Regions from separate parts of the Leptospira langatensis genome, predicted to be linked through region 2. Evidence: riboswitches for the same ligand, from Rfam matches in the RefSeq annotation. Region 2 holds a riboswitch; each other region holds the start of a gene.
The links. Region 2 has a riboswitch for cobalamin ahead of EHO57_RS12715 (TonB-dependent receptor). Riboswitches for the same ligand answer to the same signal wherever they lie in the genome.
Positions count from the first base shown of each region.

Region 1 (10,363 bases), on a different contig from region 2:
GTGGACCCAGGGCGCAGATAAGCCTATAAGTAAGTCCGAAGAAGGGATACTCACTTATGAATTCGAATTGGGTGCAGGCGCAAGTAAGAAAATAGAATTCGAATACACTGTTTCTTACCCTGCGGATAATGTTCTAAGAGATTCTTCCGGAAACGGTTCCTACTGAGGTAAGAAAATGAAATATTCAATAAACCTAATGAACTCTAAGAATTCCATTCTTGCCTTCCTGATTTTGTTCGTAGCGATACCGGCTTTCGGAAAGGACGCGACTCTTCCGATCAAAGAGGTTACTGTTCACCAAGGAACGGCTCAGATCTTGCGAACTGGAAAGGTGCAATTGGAACCCGGTGCGAATAAGATTGAGATCTCGAACCTTCCCGTTTCCCTTTTAGAAGAGACTCTCACCGCTAGCACGTCTTCTCCGCAGGTGGAGGTCACAGGTTCCAGGACTTGGAAAGAAGAAGGGACAGCCGCCTCTAATCCTGAAGTGGCGCAGCTGCAGAAAAAAGTCCAAGGAATGGAGAAGGAACTCGAGGCTATATTAGCAAAAGAGAATGATCTAAAGGCGGAAAAAGAACTCTTAGAGGAGCTTAGGACCAAAGTCTCGGAAGCGGTCAGTCGAAACCTTTTCTACGGAAGAGTAGAAGAAGACGGAAAGCAATGGGGAAGCTATCTGAAAAAAACCAGAGAGGAGGCGGTCTCTCTCTTTGCCGCATGGGAAAAGATCGAAAAGGCAAAGCAGAGATTACAAACCGATCTAGAAGAAGCCAGGGCCCAACTTTCTATCCTTCTCTCGCAAGCGGAGAAGAGCACTCGGATCACTTGGGTGCAGATCGTAAATACTAGTTCAGAAAATAAGACAGTCGATCTTCGTTTGAGTTACCTAGTGTCCAACGCGGATTGGAGACCGGCCTATATTCTGACCGCAGAGGATTCCTTGAGTAAGGCTCGGCTAGAATATATAGCTGAGATCCGTCAGGAAACGGGAGAGGATTGGAGAGGAGTTCAGTTGCTCTTATCCACAACCCGTCCCGATCTTTCTTTAAGAAGGAATCGTCTTCGTCCGCAAAGATTATTCGATGTAGAAATAAGATCCAAACAAGAAGTACTCGTAAATCAATCGCAAGCAGTGGGCGCTGCTCAAGTCGCCGACGAAGAATCCAATCTTCCTTCTTCCAACGAAGGAGGATCCTCGAGCGAAAGAGGAAGCGGCTTCTTATTTCGATTGCCTAAGGCGATCTCCTTGGCTTCTCAGAGAGAATCCAGAAAATTCGAAATGCTAGCGTTCACTGCTCCGATCAAAGTAAGAACGATCGCGGCGCCGCGTTATAAACCGTTCCCTCTTTTGGAAGCGGATATGCAGAATACAGGTGATTTTCCGATCTTGCCGGGAGAAGTCTCTCTCTTCAGAAGTTCTGGCTTGGTGGGAAGGACCAAGATCGGTTACGTTAGTCCCAAGGACACATTAACCGTTTCTTTGGGAACGGAAGGGAGCTTGCGACTTTCCTATCGCAAGGAAACGAATCAGACTAGAGAAGGGATCATTTCCAGCCAAAAGGTTTTAGAAAGAAGGGTGTATCTTAACCTGGAAAATTTCGGAAAGGAAACCAAGACGGTGATCATTCGTGACCAGATCCCTGTTTCCGAAGTCGCTAGCGTAAAGGTAGAAATAAATCCGGATTCGACCACACCAGGATCCAAGGAATATCGCACGAACTCCGGGATCTATGAATGGAATCTGGAAATTCCTCCCTCCGGAAAGAAGGAGATCCGCTTAGAATATAAGGTGACCTGTCCGAGCGAATTTGATCTCAATTTTTTGCAGTAGAAAATTATAAAATACTAAAGTGTAAGTTCAGTCTCGAATGGATCTCTCTCCGCTTTTGTCTACCGGATTCGGGATGTCCTGCATGTCCCAGAGTTCTAATTCCAAGTTCAAAGTGAGATCCTTGGGGAGATGGATCTTGAAGATCCCTTCTCCTTTTTGGTCCTTAAAACAGGCTTGGTCTGTTCTGATCACATTTTCCGGATGAGAGGCGCGATTCTTATTCCAATCTTTTGGATCTATTGATGAGGGGGTGTTCTGTTTTAGGTTCAATAATACGCATTGGTTGTTTGAGTTTGCATTCTCAAACTCGAATCTGACTCCGTACAAATTCTCATTTCGATCCGTAGGAAGTGTATCGATCTGGACGATCCTGACTTTCGGGGATTTTTTGCCCGGTTCCGGTTTGGTTCGTTTCACATGAGGTTCTTGCTTTAAGAGATCATCTACTGCGGAATAAAAATCGTTATCTCCATCCACATTATAGTATTTGCCGTTTCCGCTCTTTGCGAGCGATTCCATGATCTTTTTTTCATCCGGCTTGAGTCCGAGCCCAAGCACGTTCATCTTGAAATCGATTCCTTTTTGTTTGAGAACCTTTAGTTCCTTCTCCGGATCTCCGTAGCAACTTTCCACTCCGTCTGTAACTAAGATCAGCTCTGTAGGTATCTTTCTTCTGCTAATATAATCGCCTGCGATCCGGATCGATTCCGCCAAGGGGGTCGCTCCGGAAGGTGTAAGGCCGAAGAGTTTATTCCTGAACTGAGGTTTATTCCCTTTTTCTAATGGTTGATAAAGACGAGAAGATTGGCATCCAGGCAGACGATTTCCGTATGCGATAAATCCGATCTCTGTTTCTTCAGGTAATGAGTCTGCATAATGTCGAACATACTTCTTTGCAAGATGGATCTTCTGATAGATGCCTAGGTATTCGTTCATGGAACCGCTCGCATCTAAGATGAATAGTTTTGCCGATTCATTCGGAGAAGGTGCCGCAAGTTCCGGAGCGGAAGATAAAGAAGAAGTGAGACAAAACAGAAAGAGAAGGCAAGTTAGGATAGCTTGCCGGAGAAAGCTCGACCTTATATTCTTCGGATCGTGATAAGAGTCAAAAAATGAAAACATAGTACGGCCGACTAAATTTCTTATCGGCGAAAAGGAATATTCCCTTAGGCGAAACGCTAAGATCCAACTTATGTCAGATGATTATTCCTTTGTTTTTTTATTCCAGTAGCATAGTTGAGGATAGGATTCCGACTCTCCGAAGCGTATACGCAGGCTGGAGACAGAACCGTATTCAAGTACCAAGCGAAACGAATTTTCCAAGGGAAGCCCCAGCGCAAGAGCTGTCGTACATCGAATTGGGCCGCCGTGGCTTAACCAGATCTCTTTATATTCAGAAGGATCTCCTTCTTCCTTCTTGAGTCTTTCCCAGGCCCTTCCTTCTTGTAGGGAATCCGACCAGGACAATGAGATCCTCGCTTGTAGTTCTTTGTATGTTTCTCCGGAAGGAGGTCTTATGTTTACATAATCTTCCATCCAAGGATCGGTTTCCGAGCGAGGGAGGTCTTCCCAAAGACGGCCTTCCCATTCCCCGAAATTAAGTTCTTGGATCCTATCATCCACCTTCCAAGCAGGAGAGAAGGAAGAAGATTCCATTTTCTTGCTGATAAACTCGGCTAGACTATAACAACGAAAGAGCGGACTCGTACGGATCGAATGCACTTGAGAAGGTAATAGTTTTAGAACATTCTCCGCTTCTGTTTCAAAGCTGGAAGGAAGACCAAGATCAGTCTTTCCATAGCAAGTGCCGGGCTCTACTTCCGGTGTCGTATGACGTATTAGAATGATTTCCATGCGGATAAGATCCCGATCAAGTAGAGGATTTCAGTTACTTGTTGCACTGCTCCTAGACAATCTCCGGTATAACCTTCTAACCAACGTTTATAGAAATTTCGAAGATACAAAAAACCAAATGCCTGGAGCAAAAAAGGAAGGATCGTAAATCCTAGCGCCAACTTGGAGGGAATACTCGGAATATATAAAAACCCTAGCCAAGGTAAGAACCCCCAGATAGACCCGATGATCACATTCGATGTTCTCATTTGCTTTACGATCGGTTTTGCCTTAGAGAGCTCGTCTTCTCTTGCATACGGGAGTGCTTTCGTCATCAAGAGAGCCCAAAATCTGCTAGAAGAGTGAGATGCGAGTATTACAATAAACAAGATCTCGATACTGAAATCACTCATAGATCTATAACAAGTAAATTTTAATAGAAGAACTAAAATGATCCCGATCGTTCCGAAGGCTCCGATCCTGCTATCTTTCATTATATCAAGGATCTTTAATTTGGTCCAACCTCCACCGAATCCGTCGCAAACATCCGTGAATCCGTCTTCGTGAAAGGCACCCGTGATCAAAACGGATGCGGCCATGGAAAGTACAACACTAACGTCCCAAGGTAGGGAAAGATTCGCGATCCAAAGAACCAGACCCGATAGGAATGCGACGATCCATCCTACTAAAGGAAAATAACGAGAAGAAGAGCTAAGATATTCTTCCGAATGTTCCACCCAAGCGGGAACGATAATACGAGTGTTGTATCGTACCGAAGTAAGAAAAATGATCAGCTCTTTTCGAATGAATCCTAGCATGCAGATCCGAGATTAAACTTCCCGAATAGAATAGCAGCGAGAATTTACTCTCGCCTTACTCCTTTTTCTCGGACACTCCGGCAGACTCGAAACTTGCCATCTCTCTTAGGAAAGCTAGGGCAGATTCTAGGATCGGATATGCCAGTGCACAGCCTGTACCTTCTCCCAAACGAAGACCCAGATCCAAGATCGGATCCGCATCGAAGAAATCCAAGATAAGCTTATGGCCTTGCTCGGAAGATCTATGAGCGAAGATAGCGTTTCGAGCGATCTTAGGTTCTATCCTAAACGCGGTTAAGAAGGCGGAGCTCGCGATAAAACCGTCTACTATGATTAAGCGGTTCTCTTTGAAAGATGAAAGCATGGCACCGCAGATCATAGCGATCTCGAATCCTCCGAATTTAGAAAGGACTTCGATCGGATCCTTTGCATTGACCGGATGTTTTTCCCTACATTGGGTCAGGATCTGCTTCTTGCGAGAGAGAGCTTGGTCGTCAAGACCAGTTCCTCTTCCCGTCATTTCTTCCGCGCTACGATCCAGGAATACGGAAGCGAGTAAGGACGCACTAGAAGTGTTTCCGATCCCCATTTCCCCAAAACCGATTACATTACAAGAAGAAGGAACCTTGGTCTTGGCAATCTCTCCTCCGATACGGATGGCTTCTTCGCATTCTTCTCTTGTCATTGCGGGTTCATTTAGAATATTACGAGTTCCTGATGCGATCTTTGCGGAAATAAAATTCGGATGTGCCTGTTCGAAATTTCCTGCGACTCCGGCATCTACCACAAGTAGGCTGATATCATGTTGTTTACAGAAGACATTGATCGCTGCGCCTCCGTTCAGGAAGTTCAATACCATTTGGTAAGTAACTTCTTTTGGGAAAGCGGAAACTCCCGAATCAGCCAGACCGTGATCTCCTGCAAACACAAGCAGATGAGGGTCGGTTAAAACAGGATGAACGGTATTCTGAATGGTTCCGATCTGATACGCGAGGTTTTCCAGCCTACCTAGAGCTCCTAGTGGCTTGGTCTTAGTATCGATCTTATGGCGTAATGTTTTGTCTAAATCCAATTGATGAACTTCTTTAGGTCTGATCACAGTTTTTCACATATAATAAATTTTTAATTAAGGACTAACCGATTTTGCGGCGACTCCGTCGATATCTGGATTGGCATGAGCGCTGTCTATAGGCAAAGAGCTGAGAATGGTTTTGGCAGCGGAGATCTTTATGTAAGTAAATCCATTTGTTTGAATATTACTCTTTAAGGTGCTATCGCAACCGCTTCCACTGTCACCAAAGTTAGCGTCAGATAGGTCGAAACCATCCCCGCCGCCACCTCCGTTCACTATATCCGTGTCGAATACCTCAGCAACCGTCATCGGATTCGAATCTTGGTTATAAGCTACAGGAGTAATTCCCGCAAAACGATTCCAGTATGTAGGGTTATTCGAGAATGTATAGGGATCGGAATTGGTATATGCCGGGTTCCAGCCACACCAATTCGTCTGATCATTCCCGACTTCAACGATCAACGGTTCTAGAAAAACCGCATTGAACGGATTGGAACTATTTTGGACTCCGACGAAGAATGGATTCTCGTATACGATGAAATCGATCCCAGTAGAAGGTTGCACCTTCCCTCCGGACCAACCCAGAATGATGGAGGCTCCGCTTCCGGTCGCAGCCAGAGTATAAACGTCCAAGGAGCCGTTGAATTCTCCCTGGCCTCGGACCCCATCCGCTGCACAGTTTGCGTTTTTATAACCGATACCGGTATTTCCGGGAGCAGAGATGAGTTGGTCCGCGACAAAAACACCTCTGCCTGTTTCAGGAACTAAGGAATCACAAGGACTAGAATAAGCAGGAGCGGATGAATTTCCAAGAAGTGCAAGCGCTGCAGCCTCATCTCCTCCTCCCGATCCTCCGCAATTGGAAAGGATCAAGCAGAGCGAAATGTAGAAGACCATAAATTTAAAAGTATTCATTTCATTGTCCTCACTAACACAAAATGGAGATCAGTTCTTCTGCAATCTGGTCCAGAAAGTCGGACTAAAGCCGCTATTCAATCCGCAACCAGCATTGATATTTGTAGGATCGGAATACGTATCAAGATCGTCCGCTTTAGCTGAAGCTAAGGTAGTTTGAGAAGAAACTCCGGAGAGGTCGGGGCAAAGATACAGATAACCGCCGTTATTCGTCCATCTGTACCAAGCAAAGTCTCCTTGGGAGTAACTCGAATCAGCTCTGAATTGAACATAGACAACTTGTTTAGCAACGTTGATCTCTTTGATGATCCCGTAGAGATAACTATTTCCATAAGTTGCATCGATAAATGTCTGCGCAACTAGTGTATTCGATATTGCTAATTCACCGGTGATTTGGGATCCATCTGCACTGTAAGAATCTCCAGGAAAATCGGGAGTTCCGTTATAAGCGGAATAATTACCTGCGATCGGATTCATCGTACTTAAAGCGACTAATCCTAGAACATTTTCGTCAGAATTGCCCGAGCTTGGTTCGAAACATCCAGTGTTAAAAAGAGAAATGGCGATCAGCACTAAGATCGTCGTGAACGAGTTGTTGATTTTTTTCATTTTATTCTCCTGATTTCGTCGGAATCTGGGAGAAAGAGAGCTTAGCAAAGAATGATACGTTATCCGACATAGCCACCTGAAGTGGTTTAGTCGATTCGTTCCTTAAACAAAAGATCTACTTTTCCGTTCGAGAGCCCCGACATCGCTTTCGGGGCCCCCTCGCAGAAGCGCGGATGCGCTGGTAGGCGAGATTTACGATACACCCCAACCTCGAGGTTTATTGTATCGCGGGGAAGATCTGGCTTATTCCATCCAAAGATGGACATCACAGTTGCGGGTCAGCGTGGGATTTACACCCAACTTCCTCCCTGAAAGCGTAGTACCAGGTTTTGTTTCGATACTTTCATTGGCAAGGCAAAAACCTGGACCGTTTTCTAAGAGAATGGTTTCCTAAAAAGTGAGAGAAAGATCTTTCTTTATGACCGAAAATAAGATCAGAGGATCCGTTTGAAGACTCTCTCGAGGACATGCGATGAAATTCAGTCGATCTACATTCTTAAAGGCCGGAGTCTTAACGGCAGCAGCACTACTAGGAACACGTAAAGGAGAGATCCGAGCACAAGGTACTAGCTCAGGAAAAAGAGTCATCATCTTAGGTGGCGGTCTTGCCGGATTATACTCTGCTTATCTATTAGGAAAGACCGGAAGCAAAGTCACTTTGATAGAAGCTACCGATAGAGTCGGAGGAAGGGTACGGTCCGTTACCGATCCTTCCGGGAACGTAGTGGACTTAGGCGGGGAATGGGTTTCTTCCGAGGACAAGACGGTGCGTAGTTTAGTAAGAGAGTTGGGATTGAAATTGCAATCTGCTCCTTTACAGCCGGATCTATTCTTAGGAACTTATAAGAAAGCAGGCGCTTGGGATATGAGTCCTGAGGCCCAAGATACCTTAAGCAAACTAGTAGCACAAAATTCTAAACTCAATACGACCCAACAACAAGAGTTGGATCGGATCAGCATTTATAATTATCTTCTATACCAAGGCATTTCTGCGGAGGATCTGGTATTATTAAACCATAAATTATCATTACATTATGGAGATGGTATTCGAGTTCTTTCTGCAGAGAAGGTGCTAGGAGATCTGGCACAATTCCCCAAACGCAATAGCCGCTTAGAAGGGGGGATGGAAAATTTAGCCAAGACTCTCGTGCTCAATATCGAGAATACAGAGTTCGTATTTTCCGATCCGGTTCTCTCCGTGGATCAGGATGCAAATGGGGTAACGGTGAGCACTGCCTCAGGAAGGAAATTCACCGGTTCCAATTGTATCTGCACGTTGCCTGTAAACCAGATCTCTAAAGTGAAATGGAATCCAGGTTTGGATAAGGAAAAGCTACTCGCCGCTCTTAGAGTAAGATACTCCCAGATATTCAAGACATTCTTAGTGCTCAAAGAGGCTCCTTGGGATTCTACTCCTTTCTCTGTTCATTCCGACGCTGCGGCTCAGTTCCTGTACGATGCCGGAACAAAATCCGACGGATCGGATAAGGTATTGGGGATTATTGCAAGTGGAGATAGATTTTCCGTATTCGATTCTGCCAACCAAGATCAGAAGGTCGAGTATATTCGATTAACCTTAAGTAGGCTGGGACTGAAGAACGATCTGCAGATCCAAAAAATATATTTTACCGAATCCAAAGGAGAATACGTTCCGAACGGGATTGCGATCTTTCCACCAGGAAGCTTCGGATCTGAAATTATATTGAGAAAGCCTTTCGATCGGATCCTCTTCGCAGGAGAGCATACCGGCGAGATTACGGGTACGATCGAAGCGGCTCTCAGCTCCGCGATCCGAGCGGTGAATTTGGTTTAATTGATGGAGAGCTTGCCTTTTATCGACTTTGCTATAAGATCTTAAAAGATAGAAAGGATGAGATAAATTCGTTTGGCGACAATGAAGGCACGAGTTTCTTAGTGATCCATCCTACTTCGAAAAACTAAATTTAAATAGAAACCCGGGAGTGCTCCCGGGTCCAGAAGGATCTTAGTCCTCGATCACACTCATTGCGTATTCGGAGATCGCATCCCTTCTTTGTTCTGCAAAGTCTTTGTGAAACCAAAGGTTTTGGATCTTAGAAGCCTCTTTCTTGTTCCCGATGGTGATCTTGGTCATACATTCATCCACCGCGAACTTCATTGCTTCCTTGCCTGTTTCTCCCAATCCCTTGTTCCGTTTTTTACGCAGGACCTGACCGCCTGATTTTTCCACTCTCTTGATCAAAGCATCGTAGTCTTTATCATCGATACAGAAGACAGTTTCCGACTTCTTTGCATCTCCCATTTTCACATCTACTTCGTAGAGAGGCGCGCTAGAAATATGGATCAGACCTAGTTCGAATAGTTCCGGCCAATACTCATAAAAGAAAGAAAGCATGAGTGAACGGATCGCGTATCCGTCAAAGTCCGCATCTGTAATGATACTTACTTTTTCGTAATTCAGCTCATCTATGGATTTTACTTTTTGGTCCAACGGAAGTCCGAGGATCGCAACTATGTTCTTTAACTCTTCGTTAGCGATTGCCTTTGCGAGAGAAACTCCCTTGCAGTTCATGGGCTTTCCTCTTAAAGGAAATAAGCCATGCAATTTCGGATTTCTAGCTGGGCGAAGACCTGCGATCGCCGAGTCTCCTTCCGCCACGAATAATACTCGACCCGGATCGTTTGGTTTTCCGGTAGGAGGCATGAGCTTAGGGATATTCATCTTGCTCGCCTTCTTCAATCCGCGTTGTGCGTCTTCGAAAGCCTTGAGCTGGGTTCTCTTTTCCATTTGGAGTTTTACTTCTTCCAAGAGGCCTGTTTTCTTGATGAATTTATCCAGATGCTTATCTACTGCGTTACGAATGTCTTCGTTCAAGTCGTTGATCAGATAGGATTTATCCTGGGACTTAAAGCGAGGGTTTAAGAGCCTCATGTTCACATACATGTGGAAACAGTTCCGGACGTCGTTACGAGTGCAGCTCGTCTTCAACTTCTTCTCGAGAGAAACGATCTGGCTTTTCTTACGGATCTCATCGCAAAGTCTGTTTTCCAAATACTCGATCGCGGAACCGCCTTGTGGAGCAAAGATAGAGTTCACCCAAGTCAGGTTCTTATTCTGTCCGATCACCAGATACGCTTCTAGGTGAAGTTGGGTTCCGGCAGCGGGAGCCTGATAATCCATTTTATAATAGGTCAGCTCGGAATGAGAGAAGATCTCTTCCAAACCTTTCTTGAACTTGTACTTATCCTTTTTTCCCTTATGAACGAATTGCACTTCGAGGCCAGGATTCGTCATAGCGATATCTTGCA
Region 1 is NZ_RQER01000006.1:460,248-470,610, reverse strand. It holds gene EHO57_RS11470 (DUF4139 domain-containing protein) at 1-166, shown strand, start outside; gene EHO57_RS11465 (mucoidy inhibitor MuiA family protein) at 176-1,828, shown strand; gene EHO57_RS11460 (vWA domain-containing protein) at 1,856-2,950, opposite strand; gene cobC (alpha-ribazole phosphatase family protein) at 3,032-3,682, opposite strand; gene EHO57_RS11450 (adenosylcobinamide-GDP ribazoletransferase) at 3,667-4,479, opposite strand; gene cobT (nicotinate-nucleotide--dimethylbenzimidazole phosphoribosyltransferase) at 4,535-5,578, opposite strand; gene EHO57_RS11440 (LIC_13355 family lipoprotein) at 5,606-6,466, opposite strand; gene EHO57_RS11435 (LIC13354 family exoprotein) at 6,497-7,075, opposite strand; adenosylcobalamin (AdoCbl) riboswitch at 7,266-7,397, opposite strand; gene EHO57_RS11430 (flavin monoamine oxidase family protein) at 7,548-8,888, shown strand; gene EHO57_RS11425 (toprim domain-containing protein) at 9,060-10,363, opposite strand, start outside.
Region 1: another riboswitch for cobalamin. It lies ahead of EHO57_RS11435 (LIC13354 family exoprotein); the one in region 2 lies ahead of EHO57_RS12715 (TonB-dependent receptor).

Region 2 (10,363 bases):
GCGTTTGGCGAGGCTTAAAATTAAAGGTATATGCCTATGAGTACGGTCCAGATTATAGAAATAAGATCCCGGAAAATGAAGCAAGATCCATCGGATTGTTCAGAGAATCCATATTAGAAAGTCTATTGCCCCGTTATCTGTTCTTATTCTTAGCTATCGCATTTCCTTGTTATTTTATTGTAAGATTGTTAAGAGAAAAGCCGATCCCGAAGAGCCAGGCCTGGCCTATCGCTTCTTCTAGTGGTAAGAAGAAGATTGCATATTCGAACCCAAAAAAAATTGCCAAGTAGGAAAATGATTTGCGTCCTGAATTGTTTGATATGGAACATGACTTATGTTACCAAACAGTCCCAAGCAAAAAGTTTCTTCTCTCTTCTTATTTATAACTTTTTTCTTATTCACTTTCATTCAATGTACTCTTGATAAACGGGTCGATTTTTCGGAACAAGACAAACTTGGATTGGAGTCCGGTAGCAAACCCTGCTCAGAATTAACGCCATATACTAGATGGTTTGCGTTTTACGGGTTGGTGAAACTTTCCAAAGATCCTCAGTTTGATCCAAAACCAGGCGTCGTTTACTTTTCTGAAAATAAGGTAAATTGGTGGCAGGGCGGATTGACCTTGCTCACCGGCTTCTTCTCCTCTATCGTATTTCACAGAGTGCATGTTTCAGAATGCGATCTAGGTACTCGCTTCGTGCATAGGGACGATTACGAAAAATTCTTCGAAGATGAAAGAGAGAAGGCACGCCAAGAACTATTCGCTAAGACTGAAAAGGAATTGGAAGAAGGTCTTCGCAAGTATCTGGAAAAGACGAGCCCAGCAGAGCATGCAGGTAAGGATTACAGCACTATTATTCTGAGAACCGGTAAGATCCTGGAAGCGAGAGTTGTAGGCCAGGACATAGATTCCTTGAAGTTAGAGATAGATGATTCTAATGGTCATAAGCAGGAATCAAACCTTTCTAAGAAAGAAGTCTATAAAGTGATCTTTGCAACGAAGGTAATCCGCGTTAAGGATACCTCGAAAGATAAGGATAAATGATCTTCGTTCAGGATCTGATTCGAATGAAATGCAAGGATGGATTGAGATCCATCTAACGCTGTGACCTAATGTATCTCCCTCGAACAGGGGAGATACATAAAATGAATTCAATAAATTTCTGAGCTTTCCGTATAAAAAAGAAAATCCGACTTGAGATGAGTGTTACTCGTGCTATGCTCTTATACAATTATGAAAAGCGAAATCAGAGTCCTTATATGAACCTTACCCTTACTCATTGCGTTCTTCCTTTAAAAAGACTTGGGGCCTTCCTATTCATCTTTGCCTTATTATTAGATTGTGGTGCCGCCTTAACCTATCAACAAACGGAAGAAGCCGCTCAGCAAAGTAATTCCAATTCAAGTAGTAGTGCGATCCTTGCTGCTTTAGGAGTGAGTGGAGGAACTGGGCTTGCGAGTTTTTCCCCTTCTCATATTTCCTTTAAGGCAGGCAATTCCGGTTCTTACGATATCGTATTTTCCAAGTGGCCCCTGACTGGACTGCATGGCACGATCAACGTAAATCTAGTTATGCCTGGAGTTTTGTCGAGTATGACCCTGACTAGTTTTAATATCGCGGATGATGACCAGGGATATCCACTCCATTTTCCAAATGTAGCTTCCAGCGGCAAGCCCGGCTCCGGTGTGATCCAGCATACCATTACAAGCGCTCCTGATGCTAGTCTAAATGGTACTAGTCTCGGAACCGTTTCCGTTACGGTGACCCCATAAACTTTAGTCCGACTACTTACTCACCCCGAAACAGACCGCCATCATATCGCCTTGGTCGAATTTCTTTACCGACCAGTCCGCGAACTTCTTTGCGGTCTTGTAAAATAGGCCGGCTCCTTTCTTCGCAGTGAGTCCGCTTCCATACGAGATATGAGCCAGCGGAATATAACCCAATTCGTTCCCTAAGGAAATGATCCCCGGTAGACTATAATAGTAAAGATGCTCCGGAACGTTCAAGTATCTCCATTTAGGTCCTAGGTATTTTGCTAGGACTCCGTATCTGCAAGTGGAGAGGATCATTCTTCCTCCCGGTTTGAGATGCATTAAGATTTTCTGAAGTGTTTCCTTGGGCTGGTGCAAATGCTCTATACTTGCCCATAATGTGATCAGATCGAATTTCTCTTTTCCCTCAAGGTCCCAGGTTAAAAAATCTTTTTGTTCCACATCCAAGCCCAGAGTCTCCTTTGCAAATCGGACCGGGCCACTCGCTATGTCTAATCCTTTGGTCTTCCATCCTCTGCCCCTAAGATAGTCCAGGAAATATCCGGCGGCACATCCTACGTCCAAGGCGGATCTTTCTCCGCTCATCATTCTTTCCCACTTAAAGAAGCCTAAGTCCTGCAGGTTTAAACCGAATACTCTTGCGATCTCCTTCTTCGTTTCTTCCGAGTAATAATTGTCGTATCCTCTATCGGTCCTTTGGGTGAAATAAGAGTCTTCGTAATATTTGGAGACCTCTTCTAAAGAGGGCTGTGGATTTACCTGGACGAGTCCGCACTGTTTGCATTCTACGATGGAGAAGACTTCTCCCTTGGGACTTGCCTTAGTGAACATGGGTTTAAAATCGATATTAGAACATGTATTGCAAGGTATAAGTGGCATAGTATAAGGATCGACGTTTTGGTAAAATTTCAGACATAAAATGAGTAATTTCTCGTATTATGTACTCCAAAGAATGGGGGATTTTTATTCTGTACCTCGGGACTCTTTGAGTTTTCCGTTACACTCCTCTTTAAGGCTTGCTTTCTCGGTAAATTCGTTGTTAAACAGATTGTATGCGAACTCTGAAATATATTATTAAAAGATTTCTAATAAGCACTTCTCTTGTTATCCTAAGTTCCTGCATTTTCGATTGCGGCCTTGTATTGACGGGCACGGATGTAGGCAGAGAATTACTCGGTTTATCTAATAATCAGAAGGACGATTCGTCTGAGAAGATCGCTTCCTTATTGGGATTGGTCTCGGGCTCTTCTCTTCTAGAATTCAATCCCACCACTTTAACTATGGCGGTGTTTGCTTATCAGAGCTACACTGCCTCTATCAAAACTCCGATCCCTTCTACATGGACAAATGACGGAGAATCCTTTTTGGATCTTACTCTGACTCCTAGCGGTTGTCCTTCCGCGAGTGATGATAATTATACCTCCATAAGCTTCTCAGGTTCGTCGAGCTATTCCGCTCAGAATGCGACGTTTCGGTTTTTAGGTACAGGGAATTGCGTTATTATTCACAGTGTGAGCGGAGCTACCCCCGATATCGGTCTGCCGACGGGAGCTGTAATTGGGATCCTTCCTGTTGTGATCACTCCTTAATGATGCAGAAAGACTCTCGTAATTTAGAAATAAAAACCGCTTTTCTATGAGAAAGACTTTCAAAAAACTTCCCTTAGCATGAAAAGAATCGCGGTATTATTTTCTCTTCTTACACTAGTCTTATTATTCTCCGTAAATTGCGGAGCCTCTTATGTTCTCTTCAATCCCGATACCGGTTTGCTTGTTGGGAGTGACAATAGTAAGAAAAAGGACCAAGAAAAAGCTCCTCTTTTCGCGCTTCTTGGGATCGCTAGTTCGATTGCTACATTCTCTCCGAATCCGGTAGTCATACCGTTCGGGACTTCCGGATCATTCTATTCTTTGGATATTCCGAACATTCCGAACTCTTGGACTCAATCCGAATTTGGTTTTAATATTTTTATCCAAGCGTCTTGCAATAATGCTAGTATTACTACCATCGACGGAGTGGATGGGGCTTCTACTTCCAGTCCTTCTTTCCAATCGGTTGGATTTGAGCCGATTTCGATCTCATTTTCCGGGGGAAATATAAATTCGAATCTGGTTGGTTCCTGTGTCTTTACTCATGCAGTCCATAACCCGACAGCGAATTTTCTGCCGGAAGGTTTTCCCTTGGGCAATCTTACTGTTATCTTTGATCCGTTCGTAGGGGCGGTCATCGGTTCGGTTTGGTTCGCAGACTTTCCTTCTGCCCAAAGCGACCTCATCGGAAGAAAACAGCTTTTCTAAGGGAAAGGTTTTCAAAAACCTTCCCTTAGTATGAAAAGAATCGCCGCATTATCCTCTCTTCTGGGGATACTATTCCTTCTTTCCGAAAGTCAATCTCTCCATTCCGTTGAAACGGAAACTCTCAAGATCAAAGCTGTGGGAGACTTGGTCATGGGAACAAATTACCCTGAGAACAAGCTTCCTGCGGACCCGAGACGTACCTTATTTACCGAAGTAGAGCCCAGTTTGAAAGGGGCGGATATACTATTCGCAAATTTTGAAAGTACTCTTACTGACTATCCTCATTGCGCTAAGAATATCAATCGTCCTCTTATCTTTGCATTTCGTACTCCTCCATCGTATGCAAAAATCCTAAAGGATGTGGGATTCGATATCGTATCCATTGCGAATAATCACAGTTTGGATTTTCATGTGCAAGGATTCGAGGATACAGCCAAGAATCTTTCCGAAGCAGGAGTTCGATTTACCGGAAAGAAAGGTGCCATCACTTATATGAATGTGAAAGGCATTTCTATCGCATGGATCGGATTCAGTCATATGGAAAGTGCTCATAATCATGTGAATGCGATCGAAGAAGGAGTTTCCTTGGTGAAAGAAGCTAAGAAGAAGGCTCAACTCGTCTTTATATCCGTGCATGGCGGAGCGGAAGGTGGACCAGCTCTTCATGTGAAGAATGAGCAAGAAAGATTCTATGGTGAATATCGAGGAAATCTAGTCGCTCTTTCTCACGCTTTGATCGATGCAGGAGCGGATCTTTTCATAGGCCACGGCCCTCATTTGCCTAGAGCCATGGAATTGTATAAAGGGAAATTGATCGCTTATTCTCTCGGGAACTTTTTGGGCTATAGAGTATTCTCTACCAAAGGATACGGCGGCTATTCCTTAGTTTTGGAAGCCGATCTGGATAAAAAGGGGAATTTCGTAAAAGGAAAGATTTTGCCTTTGCAATTGAGCCAGAACGGGATCCCGGCCCCGGATCCGGATGCAAAGACTGTAGAATTAATGCAATCCTTGACCAAGACGGATTTCCCAGGAAAAGGACCGAAGATCCAGTCGGACGGAACCTTCTTTCCTTAATTCATTTATTGGAATATTCTAATATAGAAAAGCCCGATCTCGCGGTGGCGAGAGCGGGCTTTTTAGTTTAGGGATCGGATCCTAACTTATTGTTGCGGTTTAGGGGTCGGATCTAAGGCTCCTGCCGGCGCCTTGAAGTTGATCTCGAATAGATCGTAATGGGATTCTCTCCATCCGGTAGTGAATGCTACCGAGATCCCCATATAATACTTGGTCGCGTATTTTAAGGTCTTGGTCGCATAGTTCGCCATTTCCTCGTCGGTGATAGAGAATGGATGCACTTTTCCTCTTACTTCGTCCAGGTAGGTCCCTTCCCAAGTGCCGATCATGGTTCCTTTATATTCCAAACTTAGAATATGACCTGATACGGAGAAATTCCTCTTGGATCCGGATTTTGGAACTACGAATTTGTCCTGTAGATCCTTAGGAGCAGACCTATCCTGGAGTTGAGCTCCTATCACTTCGAAATCCGTGGATAGAGCAATAGGCTCTATTCTATGGATCCTATACTGCAAAAGCACTTCTTGGTTCAAGTTCTTAGTGAGGAAGTTGACCACATCCGGATTCTCGGGGCGAACGCTGAAATCCACCTTCTTCTTTACCGCGGTATAACAAGCGTCTTTTTGATCGTCGCAATTTTCGGACGTGTCTACTGTGGTAACTTCGATCGTACCTTCGTAAGAATCAAAGATCAGACCTCTACTTTCGAATTGGATCAGTTTCGCAACGGTCCAACCTTCGGAATAAGTTCCCGCTGCGGATAAGGAGGATGTGAGTAAGAAGAAGATTCCCGCAAAGAGAATGCTAATAGATCGAGTACGTTTCATTCGGATTCTGAGCTCCTAGTTTTCCTGTCGAAGCCGGAATGTTTCGGCCGACGGATTTCGTGAATCCTTTCCGGATTTCATCCGACATCAAGAAAATATTTCTTTCCGGATCTGAAATTATAGAAGAAGGGACTTTGTAAGAACGCTTTCTATAGGCGCTCCTATATGACGGTTTTTAAGATTGCCCCCCTATCGATCGTTGGGAACCTGGTCTTGCAAGTAATTTGGAACAGGGAATTCGGTGAAATCCCGAAGCTGTACCCGCAGCTGTAAACACTAATAACGATCGGAGATCGCCCACTGTCCTCGGACGGGAAGGGTCCGAATCGGGTGTGAGTCAGAAAACCTATCCGGTTTACTTTCGTACTTTGGCTTTCGGGAGTTAAGGCCTTTCGCTGCATACGACCGAGCGGCGTTTCCTTCCTTCCCGCTTGGAGATTTCTTTGCGCTCGACCTTTGGTAGAAAGTCCGGTTTCTACAGAACTTTTTCTGGAAAGAGGATCCTCTTTCTGGGGATCGTTTTGCTCTCTAAGCCTAGCTTCTCTCAGGATTTGCCAAAGACGGAATCCGCTCCTATAAAGGTGGTGGGAAAAACTACCAAAGCGAACGATCCGGAGAATTTCAGAAAGAACCCGAGTGGTTTTCAAACGGCGATCGATCTAAATCAATACACTGCACGTTATACTAGTCTTCCCGATGTTTTGGAAAGAGAGGCCGGGGTAAGGATCCGTAGATACGGAGGCCTAGGCTCTTATTCAACTCTTTCCTTAAGAGGGACCAACCCGAACCAGTCCAGGATCTATATCGATGGAGTTCCTTTTAATAATACGCAAGGAGGGGAAGTCAATCTTGCGGATCTTCCCTTCGATAATTTGCAAAGCATAGAAGTGTACAGGAGCGGGGCTCCCGTAGGATTCTCGGGTTCTGCCATCGGTGGCAGTGTGAACCTAGTGACACGCACAGGAGGTGGTCCTCCCAAGACCAGAGTGAATATCGGAGGAGGAAGCTTCAATACAGGAAAGGGGAGCGTAACGCATACGGGAAGCTATGGAGGAATAGGCACCAGTCTCTTCTTCTTGGGCGAAAAATCGGACCAGAATTTTTCTTATCTAAACGATCATGGCACTTCTCTTGTAAATCCTTTCGACGATACCATCGACAGAAGAAGGAACGCTCAGTTTGAAAGGACCCAAGGTATGATCGGACTGAACGGGGAGATCGGAAATACCAAGATCAAATTTTGGAACGATCTGAATTATAGATTTCATGGGATCCCCGGACCGGAAAGCAACCAAACCCTGCAAGTGCATCGCAGGTATCTGAGGAATACTTCTACCATAGGAACGGATACCAAGGGACTTCTGGATGGACTCTTGCGAATAGAGACGCGCGCGTTCACTACGATCGCGAACGATGATCTATTCGATCCTAAGTCCGAGTTCTCGAAAGGAACACCTAACTCTTCTGCGATCATTCATCAATCGGGAGCCTATCTCACTCCTACTTTGTATCTATTGGATTATAACCAGATCTTTCGACTTCATTTCGGTTTGGAGAAGGAAAGCTTCGATCGTTCTAGGAGCACTCCTCAAAATATAGATCTGAAATATGAGCCTGGGAAATTCAGGACCTACACTACTGTTCAATTAGAAGATGAGATCCGTTTCTTCGATGGAAAACTCATCTTGACCCCGGGCGTTTCTTGGGACAATTATAGGGATCGTTTTCAATCGGACCAACCTTGGTACCAAAGACAGGACCCGACTGCTTCTCCGGACAAGACTACTAAGTTCTCGAACCCAAAGACAGGCCTCTTATGGAAGATAATCGAAAAAGAAAATTATGGTCTGGATTTTAAGACCAACGCTTCCAAGCAGAATCGGATCCCAAGCTTCTTGGAATTATTCGGAGAAGTGGGGACCATCATCGCGAACAATTCCTTGAAACCGGAAAAGAGTGAAAACTTCGACTCTGGATTTACGGGAAGCTATAAGGACGGAGATCTGAAATCGAGCCTTACCGTTTCTTATTTCAGGAAAAGGATCCAAGACATGATCCTATTCATACCGAATTCACAGTTCACTCTTCGTCCGGAGAATGTGGACTCTGCACGGATTGACGGAGCGGAGGTCTCTCACAAGTCCGAATACAAGGGTTGGAAATTCTTGGTGGATTATACGTACCAGGAAGCGATCAATACGTCCGCTGCTCCGTACTTGCATGGCAAATATCTGCCTCTTAGACCCAGACATGAGATAGGTGCAACCCTTGCGTATAAGAGCAAGATCTGGGAGCTTGGGTTCGAAGGTGTCTATGTGGGGGCCGTCTTTAAGGACCGGACCAACGAATACGTAAATTACCAGCCTGCACGTCAGATCTGGAATGCATATTTTACTCTGATATTATATTCTTCTCCGGAAGAAGAGAACCAAAAGCAGGAAAAGGCTCCTAAGGAATTACTCCTAAGCATTGATCTGCGGAATATGGGAGATAAACGGGTCCAGGATATCGTAGGGTATCCTTTACCTGGTCGGAATTGGTTTGTTACTCTGAGTGCAAGGTTTTGAAGATGAGTAGAAGATACTACATATTCCTTTCGATCCTTATCCTTACTGCTTGCGGGGATATACAAAGGCCTCCTCTGTACACTTTATTCCTCACTCCGAACCTTCCGAATAATATAGGAGTGGTAGCTACGGATTTCAGTAGTAGTGGTAGGTTCAAGGTGCTCAACCCTGAACTACTGATTTCTTATCCGGGACTGACCCCCATCCATTCGGACGCAGTCGCTCGTTTCGGGAATGAGAAAGTATATATTATAAATCGATTAAATAAGGACAGTGTCCAGGTACTGGATCCGAATTTCGGCTTCCAAACTGTGGCGGAATGGTCCATGGGAGCGGGAACCAATCCGAACGATATAGCCATTGTGGGGCCGAATAAGGCATATGTTTCCTTGTACAATTCCAGATTTCTCCGGATCATCGATCCGAGTACGGGGGCCTCTCTCGGGAATATGGATCTGGGAGGATATTCGGAACCGAGTGCTATCCCGGATAACTTGCCGGAAGCCTCAGGAATGCAGATCGTAGGGAATAGTCTCTTTTTATGTTTGGAGAGATTGGATCGGAATGATCCGAGCGGATATTTCCCGCCGGGACCCTGGGGATCTCTATTATTAGAAATTGATATACTAACCGATTCCGTGATCGCGGTGTATACGTTCCCGACGCCCAATCCTGTCGGTAAACCGCAGTTACTGGATCTTTTCGGAGAACCTCATATCGTCATTCCGACCCCGAATCGAATGGGATTCATTAGCGCTTTGGACGGGGGAGTCACTGCGTTCCGACTCTCTACTCGTACTTTTCGTTCAGGATACTTGTATTCGGAGACGACTGCGGGTGGGGACATGATGGTGGTCCAGATCGCAAGCGACCAATTGGGCTATGCTAGCGTGATGGATGCTGGCTTCAATAAAACATTACAAGTATTTAATCCAAGTACCGGTCACAAGATATCCACGTTGATCTTTATTCCTTCTTCTTTTGATGCGAGTCTTTCCAGCATTCTGCTCGGAGACGATGGGATCCTGTACGTTGCTAATACCGAATTCACTCAACCGGGAGTGAGTATGTTTGATACCAAGAATGGGAATCAGCTCATTACGCCTCTACCGGTCTCGGTGGATTTGCAACCTTTCGATCTGATCCAATTGAAAGATTCTCCCTGAAAGCGGATTGACAAAACGCCGAAAAAATGGATCATCCATCGGTGGTTTTTGGAGGCCCTTCTTTTGATTTCCGATATATTTCAGATGATTGCTGCCGGCCAGAAAGCTCAGGTGATCTATTCTTTGAGGGAAGCCCCGGATCTTTGCTCCAAGCAAAATGCCGAAGGCATCACTCCGGTCTTATTCGCACTCTATTTCGGAAAAGAAGATATCGTCCAGGCCTATCTCACTCTTGGGATCCCGTTGAATTTATATGAGGCTGCTGCCTTAGGGAACGAAGAGAGAGTTAGAGAGTTGATCGAGGGAAATCCTTCCTTGGTGCATTCCTATAGTCCTGACGGTTGGACTCCTCTGCATCTTTCCGCGCATTTCGGACATATCTCTTTGATCAAATATTTGTTAGATAAGGGTGCGGACATCCACGCGAAATCCAAAAGCAAGTTCTCTTTGGGAAATACTGCACTCCATTCTGCAGTCGCTTCTTGGAAGACGGATGCAGTGGCACTCTTGTTGGAGTACGGAGCCAATCCGAATTTCACTCAAGAAGGCGGATTTTCTCCTCTACATATAGCTGCTTCCCGCCAAGGAAGCGAACAGATCGTGCATCTTTTATTGCAAAAAGGAGCCGATCCGGACCTGAAGACGGAAGACGG
Region 2 is NZ_RQER01000007.1:230,688-241,050, reverse strand. It holds gene EHO57_RS12755 (hypothetical protein) at 1-290, shown strand, start outside; gene EHO57_RS12750 (LIC_13076 family protein) at 335-1,045, shown strand; gene EHO57_RS12745 (hypothetical protein) at 1,201-1,773, shown strand; gene EHO57_RS12740 (class I SAM-dependent methyltransferase) at 1,786-2,655, opposite strand; gene EHO57_RS12735 (hypothetical protein) at 2,829-3,365, shown strand; gene EHO57_RS12730 (hypothetical protein) at 3,444-4,073, shown strand; gene EHO57_RS12725 (CapA family protein) at 4,104-5,150, shown strand; gene lsa26 (surface adhesion protein Lsa26) at 5,237-5,977, opposite strand; cobalamin riboswitch at 6,169-6,345, shown strand; gene EHO57_RS12715 (TonB-dependent receptor) at 6,478-8,544, shown strand; gene EHO57_RS12710 (hypothetical protein) at 8,547-9,710, shown strand; gene EHO57_RS12705 (ankyrin repeat domain-containing protein) at 9,777-10,363, shown strand, end outside.

Region 3 (10,363 bases), on a different contig from region 2:
AGATCCATCAGATCTTTTTAAATCTCATCCTGAATGCAAAAGACGCTATGCCTACAGGAGGAAATATTTCGGTAAGCCTCCGGACTGCCGAAGATCCACTTTCCGAAAAAGGGTCCAAGATGGCTTTATTGGAAGTTAAGGACAATGGGACGGGGATGGACGAAGAGACCAAGCGTAAGATCTTCGACCCATTCTTCACCACAAAGGAACCGGGAAAAGGTACAGGCTTAGGTTTGGCCCTTGTCTATAGTATTTTAGAAAATCATAAAGGAAGAATTACTGTGGAAAGCTCTCTTGGGCAGGGAACAAAGTTTACCGTTTATTTACCGGTGCTTTCCGAAAGTAAAAAAGAGGACCCATTCTTTGAAACTTCCCCTAAAGACGAGAAGAAGGATACGAGAACTGTGCTTCTTATTGAAGACGAGGAGATGATACGTATTCCCCTTGCCGGTTATCTCTCCGAGTTCGGACATAAACTATACGTAGCTCAAGACGGAGAAGAAGGAATTGCGGCATATTCCCAGCACAAGGAGGATATAGACGTTGTGATCTGCGATCTAAATCTTCCTAAAGCGAACGGGCTCGAGGTGCTCCGGAAGATCCGGGCTCAGGATCGGAACCTTCCCCTCTTCCTTGCCAGCGGCTATATAGATCCGAAGATAAAAGCGGATCTAGAAGAAATAGGGATCAAATGCATTATCCAAAAACCGTATCATTTTGAATCTATTCTCAAGAAAATTCAAAATATATAATATTCTAGCTATGCTCCTTCCAAACCCGATTTCGGATCCTACTTAAGGAAACGGGAGTGATGCCCAGATAGGATGCAATATAATGCTGAGGGATCCGACTTACTATGTCAGGCTGTTGCTTGATCAGGTTCAGATATCTCTCTTCGGGACTGTCCCTGATCCGGGAAAGAAAAAGTCCTAAGTAATTCTCAAACCGTTCTAAGGTAAATTCCAGTAGGATCTCTTTTAGCCCTTCATTCTCCTTATATAGAGTGGTCGCATCTTCTTCTGTGATATAATAGATCTCGGAAGGCTCTATACTCTCCAAACCGAAACGACTTTCCTTATGGGTTCCCCGATAACTATGAATAGAAGTCACCGCACGGTTCGCGAAAATGAAAGCGATGGTGATATCCCTTCCATTATCATCGAACTTTATGCGAAGACATCCGTTCCTGACTATGAATATAGTCTTCGCATACTCTCCTTCCTTGAATAGGACCGTTTTAGCAGGCACCTTTCTCTCTCTAAGCATATGCTTATAACGATCCCAATTCTTTTCCAAATTCGGGATCCTCTTCTTTATCTGCTGTATGAGAGGAAGGTCAGACATAAAACTAAAACCGAGCTTATCGTAAGCATGGGATGGAAAAGGCAAGATATGTTTTGTCTCAGGTTTGATTTGCTTCCGTTTTTCCGAAAAAAGAGCCGGAAACTATCCATATAACATGTTCTTGCGAAAGTTTACGATTGATGAGATTTCGAAAAATGAGAATCCTGCCCTGTTCGAAAGATCAGTGAGAGAATTCTTTAATCTATGTCCAAATACTACCAAGGCAAAAAAGTTTTTATTACAGGCGGTTCCGCAGGGATAGGAAAAGGGATCGCGATCGCACTGGCAAAGTCCGGTGCCAGCGTGATGATCTGTGCTAGAGGCAAATCCAATCTAGATGCGACAGTAAAGGAATTAAAGTCCGTCGGATCTCCGGGAGCCGTTTTCGATTATGTTGTCTTGGATGTTTCCGATAAGAAGCAAGTCCAAGCTGCAGCGAAGAAGGTATTAAAGACCCTAGGAGGTTTGGATGTACTGATCTGCAATAGCGGTTATGCGCAAGCAGGAGAAGCTTCCGATCTTCAAGACCACGCGTTTAGAAAGCTAATGGACGTGAACTTCTTCGGACACTTGAATGTGGCTCTTGCCTTTCAAGATCATTTCAGGGCCCAAGGAAAAGGGGATATTATATTTTTAGCATCCACCTTAGCGATATTCTCCGTTTACGGATATGGAGCCTACTCCGCGAGTAAGTTCGCTATTTCCGGATTCGCACAAGCCTTCCGACAAGAAATGATGCTCCATAACGTAAAAGTAAAATTATTCCTACCACCTACTACGAACACTCCCGGATTAGAAAAAGAGAACGAAGACAAGCCCCCTATCAGTAAAGAGATGGAAATGGGTTCTTCTTTGAACAAAGTGCATTCGATCGAAAGTGTTTCTAAGGCAATACTGAAATGGATCCCGAATAGGAAATTCTTCGGATATACCGGCTGGGATTCTTGGCTGCAATATTCCTTATTCAAACATTTTCCGGAGTTTACCCTGAAAATTGCCGATTCCGAACTGAAAGCGGCGCAAGCCAGATTAAAAAAGAAGAATGGGAGCCTAAAATGAAACCGATCAGCAAGAACTGGAAGGAAGATATAGCCGCTAACGAGGAAGAACGTTATGCGGGATATGTAAAGAAGTTCCAAGCCATACAAAAAGTAAATTCGGCAAAATTCGGAAAAGGACGCACTTTGCATAGAAAGCAATTGTTGGGGATCAAGGCCCAACTGGAAGTCTTGTCGGACTTGCCGGAACACGCCAAACAAGGACTATTCTCCAAACCGGGGCGCTACGAGACTTGGATCCGTCTCTCTAGCGGAAGCATGAAGCTACAATCAGACCGGATCGGAGACATCCGAGGATTCGCACTTAAGGTCAGCGGAGTATCCGGCCCAAGTGCATTACGAAATGGAAATACATCCTTCCAGGATTTTTTGCTCATCAACCTAGAGGCTTTCTCTTCTCCTAAAAGCGATGAATTTGTCGGGATCGTCGTCGCCGCGGCAAACGGAGGAGGAGCCTTACTCAAATATCTATTTAAGACTTACGGATTCTTTGGAGCGCTCGCAAAGATCAAAAAGGCAGGCGCCAGTTTCAATAAGCCTTTCAGCGGATTTGCAACCGAGAAGTTCTTTAGTGCCGCACCGATCTCTTTCGGTGCGTATGCGGGAAGGCTCCGCCTTCTGCCTCCCAAGGAAGAGAAGATCGAAAAGAATGCATCTAAAGACTGGGGAGAGGATATGAAATCCAGGCTCCAAAAGGGATCCTTAACTTACGAACTCCAGGCACAATTCTTTGCGGACGAGAAGACGACTCCGATCGAAGATGCATCCGTAAATTGGCCGGAATCAGAGGCACCCTATCTTACGATCGCAAAACTCATCCTTCCGAAACAAGACCTGAATTCCGCAGATGGGGAATCTTTTCAGAAAAAGGTGGAAGAGACTATTTTCGATCCTTGGGAAGCCCTCTTGGAGCATAAGCCTTTAGGAGATGTGATGAGAGCCAGAAAGCATGTCTACTTTGCCAGCCAAAAAGGACGCGGAGCCGTTTGAGACGCAAGGGGAAGTATATCTTATTTTTATCATATACTTCCCCGAAAGAAACAGTAGATCAGATCTCTTTCGCTAATCCCTGGAAACATTCGGAAAGGACAGCTTCAACCGAGTAGGTTTCTTGTCCGATCTTTATTTCGTTCTTACGGATCGGCAGCCCTTTGCCGATCACAAGGGAATCTACAGTGGATCCTTTAGACAAAAGCCAATCGGTAAGCAACCAATCGCTCGGATACTCCGTAAGAATACGCTTTTGGCAGCGGAAGGATTCTAATTTAGAACCGCTCTCTTTCAAGAAAAGACTGACTCGAATGGAAGAATCCAAGATCCGATGTCCTTTGGTGGAGTCAGGAACGATCCCCGCCCTACTAAACGCGGGTGGAATATTCTGAAAAAATAAATAAACGATCAGCTCTCCCTCCTCGCCATCTTTTCCAGAAAACGAAAAAGGCAACTTCTTCTGTTTTGAAGAGTTCGTCGCTGTCGTTGCGAGTTTTTCTAGATTAAAAGCATCCAGTCCGAGAAAAGCGGAAAACTCAGGAGGTTGGATCGGAGGTGCGGCCTGCGTCTCTCCTTTATTCGCTTTCAATACATTGCTTAAATTCTTTAACTCAGGCTTATCTACGTAGATTACTTTTAATTTGCTCTCAAAAGCTTCTTCTGAGACGTCCTGATCAAAACTAGGTATCATCCCCAAAGCGACGAGTCTTACCTTCCAGGGTTTCTTTGTTTGTTTATCATTCTTTGCATATGCTTTGATCGCATTTCCGGTAACAGAATGGAATTTTACTTCGTTATCTGCAAACTCGCGTTGGTTAGATTGGTCCACTACTTGGCAATTCGTTAATATATAAAGAATCGCTCCAACCACTGCAAGAAACGTTACCCTATTTTCTCTGTGCATCTTTCACATCCTTTCGGCCGCACTCTGCCGTAGCGAGCCGGTCACAAACTATAATACAGAATAACGTATAATGAAAATAGAATAAAGGGAGAACAAGGGAAAAAATGAAGCGAAAATCTTGATATTTATCGGCCAGCCCGAAGTCTCCCTGATCTTAGATCATGTCCTTCCGGCATTCCTTGGTCTTTAATTTTAAGGGCCAAGGACTAAAAAAATGCTATACAATCATTCAAACGAAATTAAATCCTGGAATCTCAGTCTATTTTTGTAGGATCATAGATGTCCATGCATCTATGGGAAGACGGTGCAAATCCGTCACGGTACCCGCCGCTGTAAGAGGGACGAAAGGCACACGATGTCACTGGGTTCATACCTGGGAAGACGTGTCGAGTAGGTCGATCTCAAGTCAGAAAACGCCTCACAAAGATCCTGAAGTATGTATCCAGTCTCGGATGTAAGACGGATGCGTAGCTAAATTAATTTTGTTTTAACATAGCGAACCGACGGTTAGTTGCGTCATATTCGCATTTCGTCTGTTTCGTGTTAGGTGATCATCTCTTAGGAGGGATGTATATGCGCGCGATTTCCGTTTCAGGAGTCTCGTCCGTTGCCGTCAGGTCATGGATCGCGACTTCCTTAGCCTTGGTTTTGGCATTCTCTGCTCTTTCCATCGTCTATTTCGTTGGCTTGGAACCTATGCTGTATCTGCACGATGCTTTCCATGATATAAGGCATTCTACCGGATTTCCATGCCATTGAGATCGAATCTTGCAGAGGTCACTTGGATAGGCATACTATCCGGAATAGTCTCCGGCTTCTTTTTGGGGATCTTGATCTTTCTTTTGAATTCTCCTTTCATCTTAGAAGCGGAGAAGTTTGAGACGCAAACTTCTCCCTTAAAAACGCATGTAGATGCTGATCTAAATGTGCATGGGCAAAGTCAACATACTCATTCTCATACAAACGGACCTCATACCTCAAATACTTTAGATAAATTTAAATTACAAGATGAGGCCTATATTCTTTCCAAAAGGAATCTCTGGACCATTTTCGGTTCTATCCTTTTAGGGATCGGATTCGGGATCCTCTGCGCTCTCTGGACCCATTTTCTTCCTCCTTTTTCGGTAGAAGGAAAAGAGAGTCTCTTAAAAGTCCTTTTAAATTCGATCCTATTTGCAGTTTCAGGATTTCTAATATTCTTCGGGATCCCAGCGATGGGGCTACCGCCTGAACTCCCCGGAAGATTAGCGGGGGAAGCGGATTATGGGGCCAGACAGACTTGGTGGTATTTCTGCGTACTCTCTTGTTCTTGCGGATTTGCATTCTTTTCAGGACTTCTTGCGTATTCTAAACGCGGAGAAGTCTGGAAATGGGGATTGGGATTGGCAGTCCTCTTTGCGAGCATCTCCCTTCCCTTTCTATCTGGAGCTCCTATTCTTTCGGAAGAATCCATTACTCCCTTGGACCTTCGGTCCAAATTCGAAACGATCTCTTGGATCGTGAACTTTCTCTTTTGGTTGGTTCTATCTCTTTGCTTCTTCCTATTACAAAGAAAGAGATCCCTCCCAATAAGCGATCTAGGGCGAGCATGAATCATACTTCTCCGGGCATCTTGGTATTAGGACATGGAAGCAGGGAAGAGAATTCGAATCAGGAATTCATCTCTCTGGTTGACTCCTATGCGCAAACCAAACCTCAATGGAAGATCAGCCATGCATTCGTTGAATTAGCGAAGCCCGACCTGGAGTCCTCGCTCCGGGATTTATCAAAAGAACATTCTAATATTATAATATTTCCTTTATTTCTATTCACTTCGGGCCATATCAAGAACGATATTCCGATCGTTTTGGACAGAATTCGAGCCGAGTTCCCGGAACATTCCTTTAAGATCGCAAATAGCCTGGGAGTCCATTCCAATCTGATCGACCTGATGAGAAGAAGGAGCCATTCCCTTCTTTCAATTTCTCCCGAGCAAGAAGCGAAAACCGGAGTGATCCTGGTCAATCGCGGTTCTTCCGATCCCGATGCGAATAGCGATTTTTATAAATTGGTCCGTCTCTTTCAGGAAGGGAATTCCTTCTCCTTCGTTCTTCCTTCTTTCATAGGAATCACGAGTCCCCTTCTTCCGGAAACGTTGGAGATGGCGGCTAAACTGAGACCTGAGAGACTTTTGGTGCTTCCGTATTTCCTTTTCGGGGGAAGGTTGATCCAAAAGATACAAGAGCTCGTCCAAGACTTCTCTCGGAAGTTCCCTTGGATCAAGACGGAACTTTCCGATTACATAGGGCCTGATCCGGATCTTTTTTTCGTAATGAACGAAAGGATCCATGACGCGATCTCCGGAAGATCTTCCCTTCCCTGTGATACTTGCGAGTATAGATCTCAGCTTCCCGGACTCTCGAATAAGGTCGGCGGATTGAAAGCGCTTCTCTGGAGCATCCGTCATTTAGAAACGCATAACCAAGCTGCTCCGCACGAATTCCCGCATCGTAATTTAAAGAAACATGTTTTTGTTTGCGACAGTATTGATTGCGCTAACAAGGGAAGTTCCTCTCTCGTCTCAAAAATGAGATCCATCCTAAAGGAAAAGGGAAAAAACAAGGACTTTAAAATATCAAGATCTTCTTGTATGGGAAGGTGCGGAGAAGGCCCCGCTGTGGTCGTCTACCCGGACGGTGTATGGTACCAAAGAGTGAACCAAGAAGACGCCGAAGATCTAGTCAACGAACATTTATTACAAGACCGACTCGTATCCAGGTTGGTCGACAATATTATGCAATAGGAATATAGTATGGCATGCCATGAAATAGCTGCACTTAGGATCGGGATGATGAATGTCCTAGGGATCAAGGACCAATCCGTGATTGAACATGAAAAGAACGAAATAGGCCCTGAGGCTCTCTCTCATCCGGGACCTATCCTTTCTCTTACAAGTGCGAATAATTTCGAGGACCTGATCCGATTCTTCGAAGCAAGTCTTACGGATCTGGAACAAAAGATCTCCGCGCTACAATCCGGAGATCCGAAGATCCCTTATTACACTTCTCTCTTGATCCTTACCAAGAAAGTGGAATTGGATCTGAAGAACTCCGCCCAATCCTTCAAGACATTGTATTTAGATCTGGAAGAGATGCACGACCTTGTGCACGAGATCTATCCGGCTTAGGACCATCCGATGGCGGCAAAGGAATTAAGAGAAGGATTTACTACCGGAGCCTGCTCGGCGGCGGCCGCAAAAGCTGCGACTCGGATCCTTCTTCTCCGCCAACCTATAAAAGAGATAGAGACTACCCTTCCAAATAAGAAAAAAGTAATATTCGAATTGAAACGTTGCGAATTCACAGAGGACGGAGCCATCTGCAGTATCATCAAGGACGCGGGAGACGATCCGGACTGTACTCACGGTGCGGAGCTTACTGCCGAAGTCCGCTTAAACACAGAGAACCAGATCGTCCTGAAAGGAGGAGAAGGAGTGGCTGTGGTGACTAAGGCAGGCCTCGGACTGGAAATTGGAGAACCCGCCATCAATCCCGTCCCAAGAAAGAATATCACAGAAATGATCTTAGAAGAATTGATCGGCTCCGCTTTCTCCGGAGCGGAGGTAGTGATCAGCGTGCCTGGCGGCCAAGAGATGGCCAAGAAGACGATGAACGAAAGATTGGGATTGATCGGCGGGATCTCTATCCTAGGGACTACCGGGATCGTTAAGCCCTACTCGACTGCGGCATATAAAGCAAGTGTAATACAAGCGATCCAAGTTGCGAGAGAATACGGCGAACATCGGATCATTCTCACCACCGGAGGCAAATCGGAGAAATTCGCTATGGACCTCTTGCCGGAGATCAATGAGGTCGCTTTCATACAAGTCGGCGATTTTATCGGGACTGGGATCAAGACTGCAATTAAGGAAAGTATGGATCATGTGATCGTCGTGGGGATGATCGGTAAACTTTCAAAGATGGCGGACGGAGTTATGATGACACATAGAGGAGGTTCCTCCGTCAACACCAAGATGCTTGCAAGGATCGCAAGATCCATAGATATGCCCGAATTCCTCTGTAATGAAATAGAGGAAGCGAATACCGCAAGACATGTATTAGATCTTTGTAAAGAAGCTGGTTTCTTCCATATTACGACTAAGATCTGCGAGATCGTATCACATAACTGCTCCAAGCACGGTTTAGGATTAAGAGTGTCCACTTATATGGTGGACTTCGACGGAACACTTCTTGGCAAATTCGAAGCCCCGGAAGGTTGGGGAATCAAAGAGGAAATTTCAGAATGAGCGATATGCGCCAAATGACTTCCCTAGGAAGGGAAATTGAAAACAATTCCTTCTCCATCATTGATGAGGAAGCGGGAACACATTCGCATCCTCCCAAGGAATGGGAAGTGGTCCGAAGGATCATCCATGCTACTGCGGACTTCGAGTATAGGGATCTAACTAAGATACATCCGAATGCGATCTCTGACGGAATTCAGGCGCTACGGAATGGATGCTCCATTATCTGCGACGTGCAAATGATCCTGGCCGGATTGAATACGGAGCGTCTAAACACGTATGGTTGTCGGACCTATAGTTTTATCAGCGATCCGGATGTGATCCAAAAGGCGAAAGAATCCAACTCTACTCGTGCGATAGAATCCATGAGAAAAGCGCATAACTCGCACCTCTTAGAAGGAAGTATTATTGCAATCGGAAACGCTCCGACAGCTCTCCTGGAGATCGTTCGGTTAGTCCAAGAAGAAGGAGCTAGACCCTCCTTGGTCATAGGGGTTCCCGTAGGATTCGTATCCGCAGCAGAATCCAAAGAAGCATTATTAGATCCTAAATTCCAAAATTTGCATACTATCCCCTATATTTTGACCCAAGGGAGAAAAGGAGGAAGTACGATCGCGGTTTCTATCATCCATGCTCTTTTACTTCTGTCCGCAAAGGAGAATCCATGAAGGCAGTTACAGTAGTAGGAATAGGAGACGACGGTTGCGTCGGACTTTCCAGCAAGGCAATGGGAGCAGTCGCAAGAGCGAGAGTCCTTGCGGGTGGAGAAAGGCATTTAGACTTCTTCCCTCAATTTGATGGGGAAAGGATCGTAATTAAAGGTGATCTACTCAAAAGTGCAGATCGGATCGCAGAATTGTCCGCAGAGCATACTGTTTGTGTTCTTGCTTCCGGAGACCCGTTATTCTTCGGAATCGGTACTTTAATTATCCGTAAAGTAGGAAAAGAGCATGTGGAATTCATCCCGGCCCCAAGTTCCATTCAAAATGCTTTCTCCAGGATAGGAGTCAAATGGGACGATGCGGAAATCCTTTCCTTTCATGGTAGACCGATCAAGGGGCTTATCACAAAGCTCCAAACTCTCAGCAAGCTCGCCTGCTTGACAGACGATTCAAACTCTCCATCCAAGATCGCAAAGTATCTGTTGAGCTACGGGGAGTCCGACTGGAGAGTATTCGTCTGCGAAAACCTTTGCGGAAAGGAAGAAAGGATCAGAGAGTTCACAGTAGAAGAACTTTCCGAGACCGAAGGTATCTCCGATCTGAATGTGCTCATCCTTCTTCGAAAGAACCCTGATTGGAGACCGACTCCCCTCCTTCCTTTTCAAGGAGAGGATGAGTATGCGAAACGACTTCCTAAAAAGGGACTGATCACTAAAAAAGAAGTTCGGATCCTCTCCCTCTCCGCCCTGGAACTTCGTCCCGATTCTGTCGTATGGGACATCGGAGCGGGATCGGGAGCGGTCTCGATTGAGGCCGCCAAGATAGCAAGAGAAGGAAGAGTCCATGCAATAGAGATCGATCCGGAAGGGATCGAGATCTGCGAACAAAATATACTATCCCACAAGGCAGATAACGTTTCCATCATCCACGGAAGAGCCCCCGAGGCATTAGAGGGACTAGAAGAGCCAGACGCTGTATTCATAGGGGGATCTAAAGGGAGCCTGAACGAGATCATTCATTTCTCTCTTGCTAGATTAAAGACCGGAGGCTGCTTAGTGGTAAATGCGATCACTTTGGATAATGTATCCGAAGCCTACCAAATATTCCGGGAATTAGGATATCT
Region 3 is NZ_RQER01000011.1:357,718-368,080, reverse strand. It holds gene EHO57_RS17725 (hybrid sensor histidine kinase/response regulator) at 1-752, shown strand, start outside; gene EHO57_RS17720 (Crp/Fnr family transcriptional regulator) at 757-1,344, opposite strand; gene EHO57_RS17715 (SDR family NAD(P)-dependent oxidoreductase) at 1,549-2,403, shown strand; gene EHO57_RS17710 (catalase family protein) at 2,400-3,392, shown strand; gene EHO57_RS17705 (hypothetical protein) at 3,451-4,296, opposite strand; cobalamin riboswitch at 4,550-4,731, shown strand; gene EHO57_RS17700 (CbtB domain-containing protein) at 4,864-5,055, shown strand; gene EHO57_RS17695 (CbtA family protein) at 5,052-5,888, shown strand; gene EHO57_RS17690 (CbiX/SirB N-terminal domain-containing protein) at 5,885-7,078, shown strand; gene EHO57_RS17685 (DUF3209 family protein) at 7,088-7,462, shown strand; gene EHO57_RS17680 (cobalt-precorrin-5B (C(1))-methyltransferase) at 7,472-8,581, shown strand; gene EHO57_RS17675 (precorrin-8X methylmutase) at 8,578-9,246, shown strand; gene cbiE (precorrin-6y C5,15-methyltransferase (decarboxylating) subunit CbiE) at 9,243-10,363, shown strand, end outside.
Region 3: another riboswitch for cobalamin. It lies ahead of EHO57_RS17700 (CbtB domain-containing protein); the one in region 2 lies ahead of EHO57_RS12715 (TonB-dependent receptor).